4 regions of the Alloalcanivorax dieselolei B5 genome follow, and region 4 is predicted to be linked to each of the others. Evidence: predicted binding sites of a transcription regulator. Region 4 holds the regulator's gene; each other region holds the start of a gene.
The links. Region 4 encodes sigma-54, which starts transcription at its own class of promoters, with help from an activator protein. Its sites were predicted from a motif close to TGGCACNNNNNTTGCTNT; they were not measured.
Positions count from the first base shown of each region.

Region 1 (4,733 bases), 2.2 Mb from region 4:
TTCACGAGCAACAGTTCGGGGATCAGTGGCAGCGCTATCGGCAGCGGGTGCGGCGCTGGATTTGAGCCGCTTCAGCCACTGCGCCGGCAATAGCCGGCCGGCGGTGAGACTCAGCCGCCGGGAGCCGAAATGACCGGGAACGAAGCGGTGAGGGCAAACCGTTTCCGGCAGCCAGCCGAGCCGCCGGTAGCACTCCGCCACCAGCTCCGAACAGAACCAGCCGGAGCGGCGGCGGCGTCCGGAAAAGCCGCTCAGGGCGTCATAGAAATTACACAGCAGGTAGTTCTTGTAGGGCCGGTGCAGCAACCGCCGCACCAGCCGCTGCATCAATCGCTGCTGGAGCGATGTCAGCGGCGGCCCTTCACGACGCCTAACCGCCACATCACCCGGGTATTCCGCGATCTTGCGTGACAGCGGCACCAGCGCCACGCCCATCACCGGGTGTCCCAGCATCCAGTCCGCCGATTCACTCAGACCGGTGGATTCCAGCACCAGCGGCTCCGCCACTTCCGGCAGGCGCACCACCATGCCCACATGACTCCAGGGGCTGCGGGTGAACCAACGAATCACGGTACTGGTGACCCCTCGTCCGGCGAACAACAGCACATCCCCGGTTTCCAGGTTCAAGGCGAAGTTGTCGAGGCTCTGCATCACGGTGATTCCCGCCGCCAGCGTCAAGGGCAGAGTGGCCAGCGCGGATGACACTACACTGACAGTTACATCGCAGTTCCATGACAAAAACGCTGCGCCGGAATCGTCATGAAACCTTAACCGGAATCCGTCATCCTGCCCTGTGCGCCTACTTTGACGGGCGCCGACCGTCACCCACTGACGCGCGCCGATGGAACAACGCCTGTATCAATTTCAACGCCACCTGCCCGAATGGTTACACCTGGAGTCGCTGATCCGACTGGGTGAACGGCACCTGCGTGTGCATGACGTGGACACCATCCAGATGGGCGATATCACGCTGCCATTGCGGGTGCTGGAGATGGGCAGCCGTTCCCCCGGTGCCCCGGTGGTCGGCTTCTTTGGCGGCGTGCACGGCGTCGAACGGATCGGCTCCCAGGTGCTGTTGTCGTGGTTGCACAGTCTGATCCATCGACTGCAATGGGATGATCAATTGCACCGGCGGCTGGAACGGGTGCGGCTGGTGTTCATGCCGATGATCAACCCCGGCGGTATCTGGCGGCGTACCCGCAGCAATCCCAATGGCGTCGATTTGATGCGCAACGCGCCGGTGGATGCCGAAGGCAAGGTGCCCTTCCTCGCCGGCGGCCAGCGCCTGAGCCGTCACCTGCCCTGGTATCGGGGGCGTGCCGGCGTGCCCATGGAAACCGAGGCGCAGGCGCTGGTGAACACGGTACGGCAGCGCCTGATGAACGCTCCGGTATCGATCAGCCTGGACTGCCACAGCGGTTTTGGCCGCCGCGACCGCATCTGGTGCTGCTACGCCCGCAGCCAGAAACCCATTGCGCACCTCGCCGAGGTGTACCGTCTCAAACAGATCCTCGAGCACACCTACCCGTACCACCACCCTTATCTGATTGAACCGCAATCGGTGAACTACACCACCCACGGCGATCTGTGGGACTACCTCTACGACGAAGCCCGGGAGCAACACCCGGACCGGTTGTTCCTGCCGTTCACCCTGGAAATGGGGTCCTGGCTGTGGGTACGGAAAAACCCCCGGCAGCTATTGGATTTTTTCGGCCTGTTCAACCCGATCATCGGCCATCGCCACAACCGGGTGCTGCGTCAGCATTTGCCGCTATTCGAATTCCTGGTGGCCATGGCGGTGAACGCCGGCAACTGGCTGCCACGCGGAGAAGCAAGGGAAAACCTGACCCGGCAGGCGATGAAGCACTGGTTCGGGTGATCCGAACGTCAAAAGGTCAGGAACCGGGCCTGCCGTCGGACGCTTTAAACAGGAGGTCGGACGTCAGACCCGTCTTTCCAACGTGCGCCAAAGTGGCCCTGGTTTTGCATCATTTTGGGCACGCTTTATATTCGCCTGACGGCTTCGCCCCTATTTGTCATGAGGACCCACCATGAAATACTTGCTTCCCCTTCCCGCGCTTCTGCTCACCGGCTGCCAGATGCTCAGCTACACGGCGCCCACTGACGGGGACGTCGCCACCGTCACTTTCTCCAGCGACAACATCGCCGCCCAGCCAGTGGTGTGCGTACCGGGCAAGGGCTTTCAGTCCACGCCCACGTCCCTGCAGCAGGTTCCCTTCGAGACCAAAGCCTTCGATGAACTGCTGAAAACCATGAAGAAAGCGCCGGAAGTCACCACCACCGTGCGAGCGGACGAGCAGGCGCGCATCGGTGTCATTTACCAGAAAGGGTCGGCGGGGAACCGGGATCTGTGCCGGGTGGCGGTGCAGTTCAATGCTCAACCCGGTGCCAGCTACAACGCCCACTTCACTTACAGCAACGGCCAGTGCGGCCTGGAAGTGGCCGGCGACAACAGCCTTCAGGCCGACGCCGTGGTGACGTCCTGGGAGTGCCCCAAATAAACGCACCAACTCGGTGCGGCGCACCAAGGCGGCGCACCGCTTCTCCGCTCCTCGCCCCGATTTCCCCTTCCACCCCAACGCCCTCATCACAACTTCTTGTTTTTTCTTGGGTTTTCCATTTTGGCACGGACCCTGCTTTGTGAAGTGACAAGCCTCCCAGGCCAGTGCGCCAGGAGCGCACAACAGGACACATTAGAACACTTGCCATTTGCAAAGAGGGTTGCACATGAAACACGCATTCGGGATGAAAAAAACCGTACTGGCCGCGGCGGTCGCCGCCGGCATGATCATGCCGGGCATGGCGGCAGCGGAAATCGGCGGTAGCCTGGGCATTTCCAACATGTACTTCTGGCGTGGTCAGGATATTTCCAACGGCGCGGCTCAGGTTTTCGGTAGCCTGGACTACAGCCACGCCTCCGGCCTCTATGCCGGTGTCTGGGGCAGCTCCGAAACCGATTCCACCGAATACGATTTGTATGTCGGTTATGGCGGCGCCTTTGGTGACCTCTCCTATGACCTGTCCTACATCGACTACAACTACCCGAACGACACCGACTCCGATCTGGCCGAAATCGTTGCCAGCCTCGGTTACGCCGGAGTCACGTTCACCGGTTACTTCGGCGTGGGTGACTACGGTCACGGTAACGACGCTACCGACAACAAGGACCGCTACTACACCCTGGGCTACAGCTACGACAAATACGGCATTCTGGTCGGCACCTGGGACAACGACGCCGATGACACCAACTACACTCACTTGGACTTGAGCTACGCGCTCACCGACAACCTGAGCTTCACCGTGTCCAAAGTGATCTCCGCTGACGACTGCGCCATCAACAACAACGATGACGCTCTGTTCATGAATGGGGAATGTGTCGGCGACAAGGACGATGTGGATGACGATCTGCTGTTCGTCGTGTCCTACGCCTTCGAGATCTAACAGAACCGCGCTGGTTCCCGGGCGGCAACAACGCCGCCCACCGTTTTTCACCGTGGGGCCTTCCCTGGTCCTCGCAAACAACGCAAGCAGGCCCCACGGTGCTTTTCATTCTCTTCCGTTAGTCCGCCGACGCTCCGGCTTCCAGATAAATCCCCAACACATCATGATCGGACACCACCCGGGTACCGTCGTGATCGTAGAGCACATCGTAGCGCCCGGCATTGCCGCGGCTGACCGCCACTCTCTGTACATGCTGCTTTAGCGATGGGGAGAAAAAGATGTGGTCCAGCGCCTGCGGCCGGCACTGATGCCGGAAGGAATAACGCTCCTTTTCGGGCAATCGCGACCAGGCACTGATCAGGTTCCCGTTCTCGAATTGCGCCAGCGGCTCGCTGAAGCGGCCACTGTCCGGCGCGCTGTTGAAGTCCCCCGCCACCACCACGGGCCGGGTCTGGTCCGCCGCCCAGCCGGCGATGGCCGCGGCCTGGCGCCGGCGCTTCGGCGCCACCCAGTCCTTCTGATTCAGATCCCGGGCACTGCGCAGATGAACCACCACCAGATCGAAGGCCACCGGAGTGCGCACCTCGACCTGCAAAGGAGGTCGGGTGAATAACGGCTGCCGCTGAAAACGGTTGTCGGCGAACAAGGCCTGGTGGCGTCCCAGCGTGACCGGCGCCCGGTACAACAGCCCCACATCCATGCCCGCCGGGTCATGCCCTTCCAGCAGCACCACCTTGTAGTCCGGCCCGCCCGCCGTGGAAATGGCACGGCTCAGCGCCTTCAGCACCGTGGCGCTTTCCACTTCCTGCACCGCCAGCAAAGCCGGCGCCCGCAGGTCCCGGGTAATGTACCGGGCCACTGCCTCGAGGCGGGCCTGGTACACAGCTTTCGATAAGGGACGGTCGAGCGAGCTGTCCTTTCTGGCATCCCGCAGACGCCAGAGATTGAACGTGGCCAGACTGATCTGGCCGTCCTCCGCCGAGGGCAACGGGCGCGCCGGCGCGAGATCACGGCAATCCGCGAGCACCGGTCCGGTGACCAGCACCGCCGCGGCCAGAAGCCAGCACCGCCAGTATCGGCCGGTCATGTCAGGGCTCGTTGTGGCGCACCTGGAAGGCGCCACACAGGTCAGCATAATTCTGGAAGGCCAGACACACCTTCGGGGTCTCTCCCGCCGCCGGCACCGAATCCATTTTCATCAGCATCAGATGACGGCCACCGGGGCTAAAGGCCAGGCTCTTACCGGCCGGGATGGTGACCTCTTTCAGATG
Region 1 is NC_018691.1:1,195,619-1,200,351, reverse strand. Features, by position in the region: gene B5T_RS05475 (YiiX/YebB-like N1pC/P60 family cysteine hydrolase) at 1-705, opposite strand, end outside; gene B5T_RS05470 (M14 family zinc carboxypeptidase) at 842-1,879, shown strand; gene B5T_RS05465 (hypothetical protein) at 2,052-2,522, shown strand; gene B5T_RS05460 (TorF family putative porin) at 2,749-3,462, shown strand; gene B5T_RS05455 (endonuclease/exonuclease/phosphatase family protein) at 3,581-4,549, opposite strand; gene B5T_RS05450 (copper chaperone PCu(A)C) at 4,551-4,733, opposite strand, start outside.
Region 1: the regulator sigma-54 is predicted to act here: its motif matches at 2,644-2,661, upstream of B5T_RS05460 (TorF family putative porin).

Region 2 (4,733 bases), 2.1 Mb from region 4:
TGGGCAGGCTACAGTGCCGGGAAATCTTCCCCCGAAAGCACTTTTCGGGGTATGCTGAATCCATCGCAACCGCCCGCGGGGCCTCGCTTCCCAACTTGGACACACCACTCGCTTCCCAGAAACTCCGTCTCGAACCCTACGATTCCCAGCGGCTCGCCAATCTCTGTGGCCGACTGGACGAGCACATCAAGCAGATCGCCAAACGCCTGAGCGTGGATATCCACAATCGTGGCAATGAATTTCATCTGTCCGGTGACGAACGCTCGGTAAAAGCCGCCAGTTCCGTTCTGCACGATCTCTACGATCAAACCGTGGACGGCACCGACATCACGCCGGAGCTGGTCCATTTGCACCTGCAGCAATCCGGTCTGACCGACAAGCTGGACAATACCGTGGCCTTCCCCAGTGACGAGATGGTGATCCGCACAAAACGCGCCCGTATCCGGCCGCGTGGTGCCCATCAGCGCGAGTACGTGCGCAATATCCGCCGTCACGACATCAATTTCGGCATCGGCCCGGCCGGCACCGGCAAGACCTGGCTGGCGGTGGCCTGCGCCGTGGACGCCATGGAGCGTGCCGAGATCCGGCGTATTCTGCTGGTACGGCCGGCGGTGGAGGCGGGCGAGAAACTGGGTTTTCTGCCCGGGGATCTGGCGGAGAAAATCGATCCTTACCTGCGCCCGCTTTACGACGCCCTCTATGAAATGCTGGGATTCGAAAACGTGGCCAAACTGATGGATCGCAACGTCATCGAAGTGGCGCCACTGGCGTACATGCGTGGACGCACGCTGAACGGCAGTTTCGTGATCCTGGACGAAGCCCAGAACACCACACCGGAACAGATGAAAATGTTCCTGACCCGGATCGGCTTCGGTTCCCGGGCGGTGATCACCGGTGACGTGACCCAGGTGGACCTGCCGCGCCACCAGCGCTCGGGGCTGGTCAACGCCCTCGAAGTGCTGGCCGATGAACAGGACATCGGCGTCACCCGTTTCGACAGCCGCGACGTGGTTCGCCACCCGCTGGTCCAACGTATCGTGGAAGCTTACGACCGTCATGAACGGAATACCGACCCCAACCGTTGATATCCAGTGGGCCACGGATGCCCCGGACGCACCGGACGAAAGCGACTTGCACCGCTGGACTCTGGCCGCCGCGGAAGCAGCCGGCGGCGTGGTCGGGGATATCACTCTGCGGATCGTCGACGACGAGGAAATCCGCATTCTCAACCGTGACTACCGGGGCAAGGACAAACCCACCAATGTGTTGTCCTTCCCCTTCGATATGCCCGAAGGCCTGCCCGATGACGCCATCGCCCCGCTGCTGGGGGATATTATTATTTGCGCGGACGTGGTCCGGCGCGAGGCCGCCGAACAAAACAAAACCGTGGAAGCGCACTGGGCGCATATGGTCGTCCACGGCGTACTCCATCTGCTGGGTTACGATCATATCGACGACGACGACGCCGAACAGATGGAGTCCCTGGAGATCCTCGCGCTTGCCGGCCAGGGCTTTCCGGATCCGTATAACTCGTTGCCCCCATAATTCACAAACCGATAACATCGAAACCATAACATGGAGCATTACCCCTGATGTCGGACGACTATTCAGACCAGAACAACGGTCGAAGTTGGTTGGAGCGCGTTGGCCAGTTCTTCACTTCCACTCCCGGCTCCCGGGAGGAATTGCTGGATCTGATGCGCTCCATGCGCGACAGTCACGTCATTGACGGTGACACGCTTGGCATCATCGAAGGCGCTATCGGCGTCAGCGACATGCAGGTCCGGGAGATTCTCATCCCTCGCACGCAGATGGTCAGCATCCGTGCCAGCAGCGACCCCCGCGATTTCCTGCCCACCATCATCGAATGCGCCCACAGCCGCTTCCCGGTCATCGGCGACGATCCGGACGAAGTCATTGGTATCCTGCTGGCCAAGGATCTGCTGGCGCTGATTCTGGAGCCGGCCCGCATGGAGCGCTTCCAGATCAAGGATCACGTGCGCTCCGCCATGGTGGTCCCCGAGTCCAAGCGCCTGGATTCGCTGCTGCGGGAATTCCGCATCACCAAGAATCACATGGCCATCGTGGTCAACGAGTACGGCGGCATCGCCGGCCTGGTCACCATCGAGGACGTGCTGGAACAGATCGTCGGCGAGATCGAGGATGAGCACGACATCGAGGAAGACGATTACCTGATCAAGGATCTGGAGAACGGCGAACACACCGTCAAGGCCCTGACGCCGATCGAGGATTTCAACGAACACTTTCAGTGCGAGCTCAGCGACGAGGAGTTCGACACCATCGGCGGTCTGGTGATGCACGCCTTCGGCCGCCTGCCCGGGCGCGAAGAGTCCATCGACCTGGGGCCGTTCCAATTCACCGTGTTAAGCGCGGACGGCCGCACCATCCGCTTGCTGCGGGTCACTCATCGGCAGGATGATCCGGCTCTGGACGCATCACCGGAGTAATCCGCGGCGCGCTCTTTAGGAACAAATACAGGGACGCCGTGAATTCGTCCCTGTAGGCTCCCTGTCGAACGTCCCTGTTCAACAGGGTCCCGCAACGCAGCTCACCAATGTTTATACGGCAGGAATTTCCCGTTCATGGTCACTACCACACGGTCCCCTTTGGGGTCTTCCTGTTTGTCCACCTCCATGGTGAAGTCGATGGCGCTCATGATGCCGTCGCCGAATTTTTCCTGGATCACTTCCTTCAGCGTGGTGCCATACACACCGGCGATTTCATAGAACCGGTAAATCAACGGATCGGTGGGCACGGTCTGGTCCCAGACCTTGGTGGGAAAGGCTTCCAGTGCCTTGGCCACGTCCTGATCCAGGCCCAGATACTCGGTGATCGCCATGGCTTTTTCCGGCGGCGCGCCGTTCATGCCGAGGCAGGCGGACGCCAGCCACACCGGCGACATCCCCAGGTCCTCGCCCATTTTTTCCCAGGTCAGTCCCCGCTCGGCCTTGGTGGTCACGATGATGTCCGTCATTTGCTGTTTATCCACGGTACTCTCTCCTGTTATGTGCCCAACTCAATGACACGCTTTCTTCCAAACCAAGCTCTGCAAGCTCCATACCAACTCAGAGATATGAGCCCATGGCGCAAGGCGGTTAATTTGCGTATAACGTGGCGTCATCATGCTTGCCCTATGACCTTAGCCGGGAACCACGGATAGCCATGCCCAACCTGCTGCTCGCCCTGATCGCGGGGCTACTGTTTCCCCTCGCCTTTGCCCCCTACGATCTGTGGCCGCTGGTGTTGGTCAGCGCCGCTCTGGGTTATACGGCTCTGGTACGATCGCCGACTCCGGGCCGCGCCTTCACTGCCGGTTGGCTGTATGGCGTCGGCATGTTCGGGTTCGGTATCAGCTGGCTGCACGTCTCGATGACCGACTACGGCTTCATGCCGTTGTGGATGTCGATTCCGTTCACCGCTTTGTTCGCCATGGGATTGGCGCTGTTTTATGGGCTGGCGTTCTGGTTCACCAAACGGCGCGGCCCGCGCGCCATGGTGTTCGCCGGCGCCTGGCTGGTGCTGGACTGGGTGCGCGGCGGGTTGTTGACCGGCTTCCCCTGGCTCTATGCCGGTTACGCCGCCATCGATACGCCACTGGCCGGGCTGGCGCCACTGGGTGGCGTCTGGGTCCTGACTCTGACGCTGGTACTGGCCGCCGCCACGGTGGTGGATCTGGCGCGGCCACGGGTAAGCGCCGGAGCGGCCCTGGCGGTGGTACTGATTCTGGTGACAGCGGGCCTGCTGGCCGGCCGCCATGCCTTCACCCACCCTTCCGGCCCTCGCCAACAGGTGGCGCTGGTGCAGGGCAATATTCCGCAGGATCTGAAGTGGCTGGTCACCATGCGTGACGAGACCCAGGAGATTTATCACTCACTCACCGCCGACCTGCCGGAGGACACCCTGGTGATCTGGCCGGAATCGGCGATGATCGAGTTCTATCAGGATATTCGCGGCTTCGTGGATGGCGAAGGCGAACGGATCGCCGCCAAAGGCGGCGCCCTGATCAGCGGCCTGCCCTGGCGTGACGCCAGCACCTATCCGCCGCGCTACCACAACAGCGTGGCGGTGGTGGGCACCGGTCACGACGGCGTTTATCACAAACAGAAGCTGGTGCCGTTCGGTGAATATGTGCCGCTGGAAAGCCTGATTCGCGGATGGATTCCGTTCTTCGATCTGCCCATGTCCAGCTTCACGCCCGGCAGCCCCGACCAGCCCAACCTTTTCGCCCTGGGCCAGGAAATCGCGCCGGCGATCTGCTACGAGATGCTCTACCCGGCTCAGGTGGCGGAACGCACCGGCAACGCGGATGTGCTGCTGACCATCAGCAATGACGCCTGGTTCGGCCATTCCGCCGGCCCCTTGCAGCATTTTCAGATGACCCGTCTGCGCGCTCTGGAAACCGGGCGCTGGCTGCTGCGCGGCACCAATAACGGTGTCACCGCGGTGGTGGACGCGCGCGGTCAAGTGCGCGACCGGTTGCCGCAATTCGAGCGGGGCGTCTTGATCAGCGAATACCAGCCGCGCCAAGGCCAGACGCCCTTCATGGTGGCCGGCGTCTGGCCCACGCTGCTGCTGGCGCTGGCCATGGCGGTGCTGGCCGGCGGGGAAGGCCGCCGCCGCGTCTCACGCTGAGCCGCGCCAGTACCGCCAACCCGGTCGTCATCTGTACCGTGACGGCCTTCCGCCGTTGTGCGCATACTTGGCCTCCAATC
Region 2 is NC_018691.1:1,184,462-1,189,194, reverse strand. Features, by position in the region: gene B5T_RS05415 (PhoH family protein) at 96-1,085, shown strand; gene ybeY (rRNA maturation RNase YbeY) at 1,057-1,545, shown strand; gene B5T_RS05405 (HlyC/CorC family transporter) at 1,593-2,468, shown strand; gene cynS (cyanase) at 2,570-3,010, opposite strand; gene lnt (apolipoprotein N-acyltransferase) at 3,184-4,653, shown strand.
Region 2: the regulator sigma-54 is predicted to act here: its motif matches at 3,067-3,084, upstream of cynS (cyanase).

Region 3 (4,733 bases), 1.6 Mb from region 4:
ATAGCCGGGGTAAGGAGCAGCACGTCACCATCCCGAGTTCGGAAGTGGACGAAGACTTCTTCCAGGACGGCAAGATGTTCGATGGTTCTTCCATCGCTGGCTGGAAAGGTATCAACGAGTCCGACATGATCATGATGCCGGACGACAGTTCCGCGGTGGTCGATCCGTTCACCGACGTCACCACCCTGAACCTGCGTTGCACCATCGTCGAGCCCTCCACCATGCAGGGCTACGAGCGCGATCCCCGTTCCGTGGCTCAGCGCGCCGAGGAATACCTGAAGTCCACCGGTATTGCCGACAGCGCTCTGTTCGGTCCGGAGCCGGAATTCTTCGTGTTTGATTCCGTACAGTGGAAGTCCGACATGTCCGGCGCCATGTACAACATCTACTCCGAAGAAGCGGCCTGGGTGTCCGCCGATGAGTTCGAGAAGAACAACATCGGTCACCGTCCGGGCGTGAAAGGCGGCTACTTCCCGGTACCACCGGTGGATTCCCTGCACGACCTGCGCGCCGCCATGTGCGCCGCCATGGAGCAGATGGGCCTGGAAATCGAAGTGCACCACCATGAAGTGGGCACCGCCGGCCAGTGCGAAATCGGTGTTGGCGCCAACACCCTGACCGCCAAGGCCGACGAAGTTCAGATCCTGAAGTACTGCGTCCACAACGTGGCGCACGCTTACGGTAAAACCGCCACCTTCATGCCCAAGCCGCTGATCGGTGACAACGGTTCCGGTATGCACGTGCACGTGTCCCTGGCCAAAGACGGCAAGAACCTGTTTGCCGGCGACAGCTACGCGGGACTGTCCGAGGAAGCCCTGTACTTCATCGGCGGTATCATCAAGCACGCTCGCGCCATCAACGCCTTCACCAACGGTTCCACCAACTCCTACAAGCGTCTGGTGCCCGGTTTCGAAGCACCGGTAATGCTGGCGTACTCCGCCCGTAACCGTTCCGCTTCCATCCGGATTCCGTGGGTGAACAGCCCGAAAGCCCGTCGTATCGAGGCGCGCTTCCCGGATCCGTCCGCCAACCCGTACCTGTGTTTCGCCGCCCTGCTGATGGCCGGCCTGGACGGCATCAGGAACAAGATGCACCCGGGCGATGCCATGGATAAGGATCTGTACGATCTGCCGGCCGAGGAAGCCGAGGGTATCCCGACCGTGGCTCATACCCTGACCATGGCTCTGGATTGCCTGGAAGCGGACTATGAGTTCCTGATGGCCGGTGACGTGTTCACCAAGGATATGCTGGACGGTTACATCCAGCTCAAGCGTGAAGAGATCGAGCGTCTGAACATGACCCCGCACCCGGTTGAGTTCGACATGTACTACAGCTGCTAAGAATCCCAAGTTCCCGGCAGTTGCAAGGCCTCGCTTCGGCGGGGCCTTTTTTGTGGTTCATCACGGAATTGGGAACCGGCATTACCCTCCATCATGGACAGCTGAGCCGCGTTACGCCTTTACGGGAACGCCGTGAATACGTCCCTGTAGGCTTCCGGTCGAACGTCCCTGTTCGACAGGATCCCGCAAAGGCGTAACGCGGCTCAGCTTCGAGGTGGCCGGAAAGCAGGGTGTCCTTCTAACCGCCGGAGGAACCACGGTGGAATGGGTCATGTGGGCTCCTGTTCCGAAAGGTCTCCGTGCAGACCCGCCTCCCCGATGGAGCCTCCACCACCGTTGTTCCTCTAGTGTGCCCCAGACCCTTTTCTCCCCGTTCCGGTGCGGTCAGAATCAAAGTCGTGTCTCTTGGGGGGAGAAGGACCGTATGAAAACCACAACCGTTCTATTGATCACTTTTATGGGTGTCTGCGCCGCTGTCTCGGCGCGGGCCGATGCTGTGCCGGAAACCCGAGGCGAGACGATCTTCCGTAGTGTCGATGAACACGGCAACGTAACGTTCACCGACGCACCGCCGGAGGGCCGCGATGCCGAGGCGGTCCGCATCGGCCCCACCAATACCGTGCCGGGGCCGCAACGGGCCCGGCCGTCGGCCGAGCCGCCTGAGTCGTCGCAGCCGGTCTTCGGGGGCTACCAGCGTCTGGCGATCGTTTCCCCGCAGCCGAATGCCACCGTGCGCAATCCGGAGGGGGCGATCAGTGTGGAGGTGGCGTTGGAACCGGCTCTGCAGGCCGGGCACCGGCTGGAGATTCTGGATAATGGCAAGCCCCTGTCCGGAACCGCGCTGCGGGATCCGGAACGGGGTAGCCATGTGCTGGTGGCGCGTGTGCTGGATCAGCAAGGCAAGGAGCTTAAGCGCTCCGCCGCGGTCACCGTGCATGTGCATCGCACCAGCCGGTTGCAAAGTGGTCGGGCGCCCGCGCCCAGCGGAAGGGCCGGGATCGGGCAGGCTGCCCAGCGAGGGGGCGCCGCCAGTCCGGGCTCTGGCAGCGCCCTCGGAAGCGGCGCGAAGGCCGGTTCACCGGCCTCCGTCGGGCAGCCCGCCACCCGCGCTCAAACCGTTAAGCCCGATTCCTGACCCCTTTTTTCTGATTCGCACCAAGTCGGTGCATCCCTCCTGTGTACTGGCTACACTGATTCTGGCCGTCTGGCCGTTCGACGCCCTCCAGCAGTGCCCGGTTTGCCTCATCCCGATGGTTCTGGCGGGTGGCCTGATAATTGCTTATGCCCCGTTATGGGCCGAATCATGAAGACCGAGAAGGTAATGCACAAACGCTTGCTGGATCACCTGCGCACCGCGGTGATGCTGCTGGATGATGAGTTGCGGGTTTGCTACCTCAACCCGGCGGCGGAGATTATGTTGTCCACCAGTGCCAGCCGGATCATCGGGCAGGTGCTGCCGGACTATTTCCGTGATGACGGCAATGCCCATGGCGCACTAAAGCAGTGCATCGAGGACGGTAACCCCTTTACGCGCCGGGAGGCGAAGCTGGAGGTGGCCCCCGGGGTGCAGGTGACGGTGGATTACAGCATTACACCGTTGCAGGAGCCCGGCTATCCGATGGCGCTGCTGGTGGAAATGCAGGGGCTCGACCGTATGCTCAAAATCAGCCGCGAGGAGGCCCTGGTGCACGCGCATCAGGCCACCCGCGCACTGGTGCGGGGCGTGGCACACGAAATCAAGAATCCGCTGGGTGGGATCCGCGGCGCCGCGCAACTGCTGGAGCGTGCTTTGCCCAGTGCGGATCTGGCCGAGTACACGCGGGTGATCATCGACGAGGCGGACCGCCTGCGCTCGGTGGCGGATCGCATGCTCGGGCCGCGTAAACCGCCGGCGTTCGCCGATGTGAACGTGCACGAATGCCTGGAGCATGTGCGTCAACTGTTGCTGGCGGAATACCCCCAGGGGGTGCGGATCCTGCGCGACTACGATGTCAGTCTGCCGGACATTCCCGCCGACCGCGATCAGCTGATCCAGGTGCTGCTGAATCTGATGCGCAACGCCATCCAGGCGTTGCTGGAATCCGGTACCGAGGACGCGCAGGTCCTCCTGCGCACCCGGGTATTGCGGCAATTCACCATCGGCTCCACCCGCCACCGTCTGGTGTTGCGGGTGGATATTGAAGATAACGGCCCGGGGATCCCCGAAGAGTTACGGGAAACCCTCTTTTATCCCATGGTCAGTGGCCGAGCCAATGGCTCCGGTCTGGGTTTGTCCATCGCCCAATCCATTATCAGCCAACACCAGGGGCTGATTGAATGCGACAGCGAACCGGGCCGGACCCTGTTCAGTTTGCTGCTGCCCATGGAATTACCGGAAGCGAACAGCGCCACCTCGGATTCGGCCTGACAGGCCGGCCGGTGGCCCGATGATGTAGGGAGAGCACAGGCATGACCTCGACCATATGGGTGATCGACGATGACCGTTCCATCCGCTGGGTGCTGGAGAAGGCGCTCAGCCAGGAGGGGTTTCAACTGGCCTGTTTCGAGGATGCGGATGAGGCCCTCAATACCCTGGAAGAAGGCACCCGGGAACCGGATGTGCTGATTTCCGACGTGCGCATGCCCGGTACCGACGGGTTGCGCATGCTCAAGATCCTGCAGCGCAAGCACCCGGATCTGCCGGTCATCATCATGACCGCGCACTCGGATCTGGATTCGGCGGTGGCGTCCTATCAGGGCGGCGCGTTCGAGTATCTGCCCAAGCCGTTCGACGTGGACGAGGCGGTGGCGCTGGTGAAGCGGGCCATCAAGCACCGCCAGGAGGCCCGCGGTGAAGCGGTGGTGGCCAACGAGGAAACCCCCACCGAGATCATCGGTGAAGCGCCGGCCATGCAGGAAGTGTTTCGCGCCATCGGCCGGCTCAGCCACTCCAATGTCACCGTGTTGATCAACGGCCAGTCGGGCACCGGTAAGGAATTGGTGGCGCGGGCGCTGCACCGTCATTCCATGCGCCGGGAAAAGCCGTTCGTGGCGTTGAACATGGCGGCGATTCCCAAGGATTTGATCGAATCCGAATTGTTCGGCCATGAAAAGGGCGCGTTCACCGGCGCCAATGCCCAGCGGGTGGGCCGCTTTGAACAGTCCAACGGTGGCACCCTGTTTCTGGATGAGATCGGCGACATGCCGCTGGAGGCCCAGACGCGGCTGTTGCGGGTGCTGCAGGAGAACGAATTCTACCGGGTCGGTGGTACCACTCCGATTCATGTGGACGTGCGCATCATCGCCGCCACCCACCAGGACCTGGAACGATTGGTGCGCGAAGGTGATTTCCGCGAGGATCTGTTCCACCGCCTCAATGTCATTCGCATCCATATTCCGAAGCTGGCGGAGCGC
Region 3 is NC_018691.1:646,465-651,197, forward strand. Features, by position in the region: gene glnA (glutamate--ammonia ligase) at 1-1,340, shown strand, start outside; gene B5T_RS22170 (DUF4124 domain-containing protein) at 1,765-2,475, shown strand; gene glnL (nitrogen regulation protein NR(II)) at 2,662-3,747, shown strand; gene glnG (nitrogen regulation protein NR(I)) at 3,789-4,733, shown strand, end outside.
Region 3: the regulator sigma-54 is predicted to act here: its motif matches at 2,605-2,622, upstream of glnL (nitrogen regulation protein NR(II)).

Region 4 (4,733 bases):
CTACCTGCCTCAGGAGGCGAGCATCTTCCGCCGTCTGACCGTGGAACAGAACATCATGGCGATCCTCGAAACCCGCAAGGAACTGAGCAAAGCCGAGCGCGAGCAGGAGCTGAACAATCTGCTCGAGGAATTCCACATTACCCATATCCGCGACAGCATGGGCATGAGCCTGTCCGGTGGCGAGCGGCGGCGGGCGGAGATCGCCCGTGGCCTGGCCACGGATCCGGCGTTCATTTTGCTCGATGAGCCGTTCGCCGGGGTCGACCCGATCTCGGTGAATGACATCAAGGGCATCATTCGTCATCTCAAGGATCGCGGCATCGGCGTGCTGATCACCGACCACAACGTGCGCGAAACGCTGGATATCTGCGATACCGCCTATATCTGCAGCGCCGGTAACATCATCGCCGAGGGCGATTCCCAGACCATCCTCGGTAATCAACAGGTCCGCGACGTCTATCTGGGCGCCGACTTTCGGCTATGACGCGCCTCTACTCTTTTTCAATTGCAATTTCAACATTGGCATACATATTGCTTAAATGAATTGCGAAACCTTGAAAGACGCTGCTATTCTGCCGCCTTGGCGATTCACCGGACCACCAAGGCAGTATGAAACCGAGTCTACAACTCCAGATCGGCCAGCAGCTCACCATGACGCCGCAGTTGCAGCAGGCGATTCGCTTGCTGCAACTGTCGACGCTGGACCTGCGCCAGGAAATCCAGCAGGCGGTGGAAACCAACCCCCTGCTGGAACTTGAAGAGGGGGTCGAGGCCTACACCGAGGACGACACCCCCGCCGATGACGATTGGGAAGCGGAGGAAATGGACCTCGAACGCGACGAGGCCCTGGACGACCTGGTGGATGGACCGGTGGAGAGCGACAGCGAATGGGACGACCTCTATGTGGGCCAGTCCGGTTCCGGCTCGGGCGGCGGCGAGGACGATGACGCCGACGCCTGGCAACAGCGCCACGTCGCTCCGGTCACCCTCCAGGACCATCTGCTCTGGCAACTCAATCTCAGCCCGATGAGCGACCGGGACCGGGTCATCGCCGGCATCCTCATCGACGCCCTCGACCACCGTGGCTACCTGTCCCTGCCCCTGGATGATCTGCTCGACACCGCCGAGCGGCAAATCGCCGACGCCGATGATCCGGTGGAGGAAGACGAAGTGGTGGCGGTCCTGCACCGACTGCAGCAATTCGACCCGATCGGCGTGGCCAGCCGTGATCTGGCCGAATGCCTGGGCGTGCAATTGCGCCAACAGCCCGCCGACACCCCGCACCTGGACACCGCGACCGCCCTGCTCGGGCATCTCGCGCTACTGGAAAAGCACGACTATGCCGGACTGCGCCGCACCATGGGGGTGACGGAAAGCGATCTCCTCGACGCCCTGGCGTTGTTGCGCACCCTGGACCCGGCCCCGGGCGAACAAATCGGCGGCGAGGTGGCGGAATACGCGGTTCCCGATGTGGTGGTGCGCCCCTTCCGCGGCGGCTGGCGGGTGGAACTGAACGAAGAAGTCCTGCCCAAGGTCAACCTGAACGCCCAGTACGCCCGCCTGGCCCGCCGCACCGAGGGCGAGGACGGCCAGTACCTGCGTAACTGCATGCAGGAGGCGCGCTGGTTCCTGAAAAGCCTGCAAAGCCGTAATGACACCCTGCTGAAGGTGGCCCGGCGCATCGTCGAGGTGCAGCAGGACTTCTTCCACTATGGCGAGGAAGCGATGAAACCGCTGGTGCTGGCCGATATCGCCGAGGCGGTGGAGATGCACGAATCCACCATCAGCCGGGTCACCAATCAAAAGTTCATGCTCACGCCCCGAGGGGTGTTCGAGCTGAAGTATTTCTTTTCCAGTCACGTGGACACGGAAGGCGGCGGTGAATGTTCTTCCACCGCCATTCGTGCCATCATTAAGAAGCTGGTCGCCGCCGAGAACCCTCGCAAGCCACTCAGCGACAATAAGCTGGCCAGTTTGCTCAATGAGCAAGGGATCAAGGTGGCGCGCCGGACCGTCGCCAAGTATCGGGAGGCGATGCGAATCCCGTCTTCCAGCGCTCGCAAACGTCTGGTTTGACGACGCGGGAAACGGCTTATAACCCGGGCCAGAGGCCGGGGTTAAATAACGAGGCAAAGGAGCCAGCTATGCAAATCAACATCAGTGGCCATCACCTGGATATCACCGAAGCCCTTCGTGATTATGTGGACGACAAGTTTTCCAAGCTGGAACGGCATTTCGACCAGATCACTAGCATTCAGGTAATCCTGTCCCCGGAGCCGAACACCCACAAGGCGGAATCCACCATCCACATTTCCGGCGGCGAAGTCTTCGCCACCGCCGAGGCCGGTGACATGTACGCGGCTATTGATGCCCTGACCAGTAAGCTGGATCGTCAGATTCTCAAACACAAGGAGAAGACCGTGAGCCGCAAGCACGGTCACTAAGCGGATCTATGCGAGTACGAGAACTTCTCACCGAGGACCGCACCCATAACGGTATCGAGGTGGGTAGCAAAAAACGCCTTCTGGATCAGGTTGCCGAGCTGGCCGCGGCCAGTTGCGGCGACCTCGGTGCCCAGGACGTGTTCGATGCACTGGTGGCCCGGGAGCGCCTGGGCTCCACCGGTATCGGTGAAGGCATCGCCATCCCCCACTGTCGGCTCGGACGCTGCGAGCAGGCAGTGGGCCTGCTGCTGAAACTGGCCGAACCGGTGGACTTCGATGCCGTGGACGGCCGGCCGGTGGATCTGGTGTTCGTTCTGCTGGTGCCTGAACAGAACCCCGAACAGCACCTCAAGACCCTGAGTCACCTGGCCAACCTGTTCAACGACGAGGATTATCGGCGTGAACTGCGCCAGGCCACGGACGATCACCAACTCTATATTACCGCCGTGGAGTCAGAGGCCGAATTGCGCCTGGCTTCATAAGCTACGACGGGGCCCATGCGGCCGGTTCTCCCCGGCCCGGGCGTCTTTTCGGGGAAGAAAGCGTCAATCGCCATGAAACTGACCATTCTCAGCGGCCGGTCCGGATCCGGTAAGACCACGGCTCTGCAAGCACTGGAAGACCACGGTTATTACTGCGTGGACAACCTGCCTCTGGGCCTGTTGCCGCAACTGGCCGGGCAACTGGATGACGAGGACCGGGTGCTGGAGCGGGTGGCGGTGGGGATCGATGCCCGCAACCTGCCGCGACAACTGCTGGCCTTTCCCTCCACCCTGGCGGAACTGCGCAAGTTGCAGGTGGAAACGGAAATCATCTTTCTCGACGCCGATCACGGCACCCTGCTCAAACGCTTCAGTGCCACCCGGCGCCCACACCCGCTCAGCGGCGATGATCGCACTCTGGCCGATGCCATCGCCTATGAAGCCGAACTGCTCTCCGACATCCGCATGCGCGCGGATCTGGTGATCGACACCAGCACTCTGGATGTCCACTCCCTGCGCAACCAGATCCGCCAGCGGGTAGCCGGCCGCAACGTCAAACTGTCGCTGTTGATCCAATCGTTCGGCTTCAAGAACGGTCTGCCCAACGACGCCGATCTGGTCTACGACGTGCGCATGCTGCCCAATCCCCACTGGCACGGCGATCTGCGGGCCCTGACCGGTCGCGACGACAAAGTAGCGGCCTTCCTGCAATCTCATCAGGAAACCGAGGATTTGATCGACGATATTTTCCAGTTTCTGGTTCGCTGGCTACCCCGCTATGCCGCCAACGACCGCAGTTACGTTACCGTTGCCATCGGCTGCACCGGTGGCCGCCATCGCTCCGTCTATCTGGCCGAGCAGTTGGCTCAGCGCCTGCGCAATAAAGCCATCCCCCTGCATGTGCGGCATCGGGAGCTGGAGGGATGATCGAGAGGGAACTCACCATCATCAACAAACTGGGACTGCATGCCCGCGCCGCCGCCAAAGTGGTCAGCGTGGCGTCACGTTACAGCTGCACTATTCAGGTGCTTCACAACGAGCGTCAGGTCGACGCCAAGAGCATCATGGGCCTGCTTACCCTCGGCGCCGCCAAAGGCACCAACCTCAGGGTGCGGGTGGACGGCGATGACGAGCAGCCGGCCATGGCGGAACTGGCCGACCTGTTCGCCCGCCGTTTCGACGAAGAAGAGTGAAGAGGCCACTGTAGGAGCTTGCCCTGCAAGCGAACTCTTTGAACGTTGCGCATTCGCTTGCAGGGCAAGCTCCTACAGCGGCTTCGTGGTCCGGTCTACTGCCCGTCCTTCCGCTCCCTCTCGCTGCGCGCCCAGTTGATGACATAACTGCGGCTGACGCGATCGTGCAGGAGATTCCCTTTCAGGAACAGGTTCACCAGGATCACCACCTTGCTGGTCAGCGCATTGACCACTACGAACGCCATGACCCGCCATACATTGTGCAGGAATGACAGCCGCTCAAACTCCAGATTCGTTACCCTGAGCCCCAGCATCCGTTTCCCCGGAGTCGCCTGCCTGGGTCCTGCCTCCATGACCAGCGCCATCAGCATATAGGCCGGCACGGCGAGCATGGCAAAAAGTCCGAGGAAAGCGCCAACACCACTGGCATCGGCATCACCATTAGCATCCGCCACCATGACGCTCACCACCCATATCGGCATGACCAACAGCGCCACCAATACCAGCAGATCGATGACGATAGCGGCCATACGCAGGGTCATGCCGGTGAAATAAAGGGTTTCGGGTGCCGGCTCGGAGCTTGCCTGACGCGACGGCGGCACCGTCTCCTTACC
Region 4 is NC_018691.1:3,973,251-3,977,983, forward strand. Features, by position in the region: gene lptB (LPS export ABC transporter ATP-binding protein) at 1-484, shown strand, start outside; gene B5T_RS17665 (RNA polymerase factor sigma-54) at 610-2,076, shown strand; gene hpf (ribosome hibernation-promoting factor, HPF/YfiA family) at 2,145-2,444, shown strand; gene ptsN (PTS IIA-like nitrogen regulatory protein PtsN) at 2,453-2,926, shown strand; gene rapZ (RNase adapter RapZ) at 2,999-3,853, shown strand; gene B5T_RS17685 (HPr family phosphocarrier protein) at 3,850-4,119, shown strand; gene B5T_RS17690 (RDD family protein) at 4,215-4,733, opposite strand, start outside.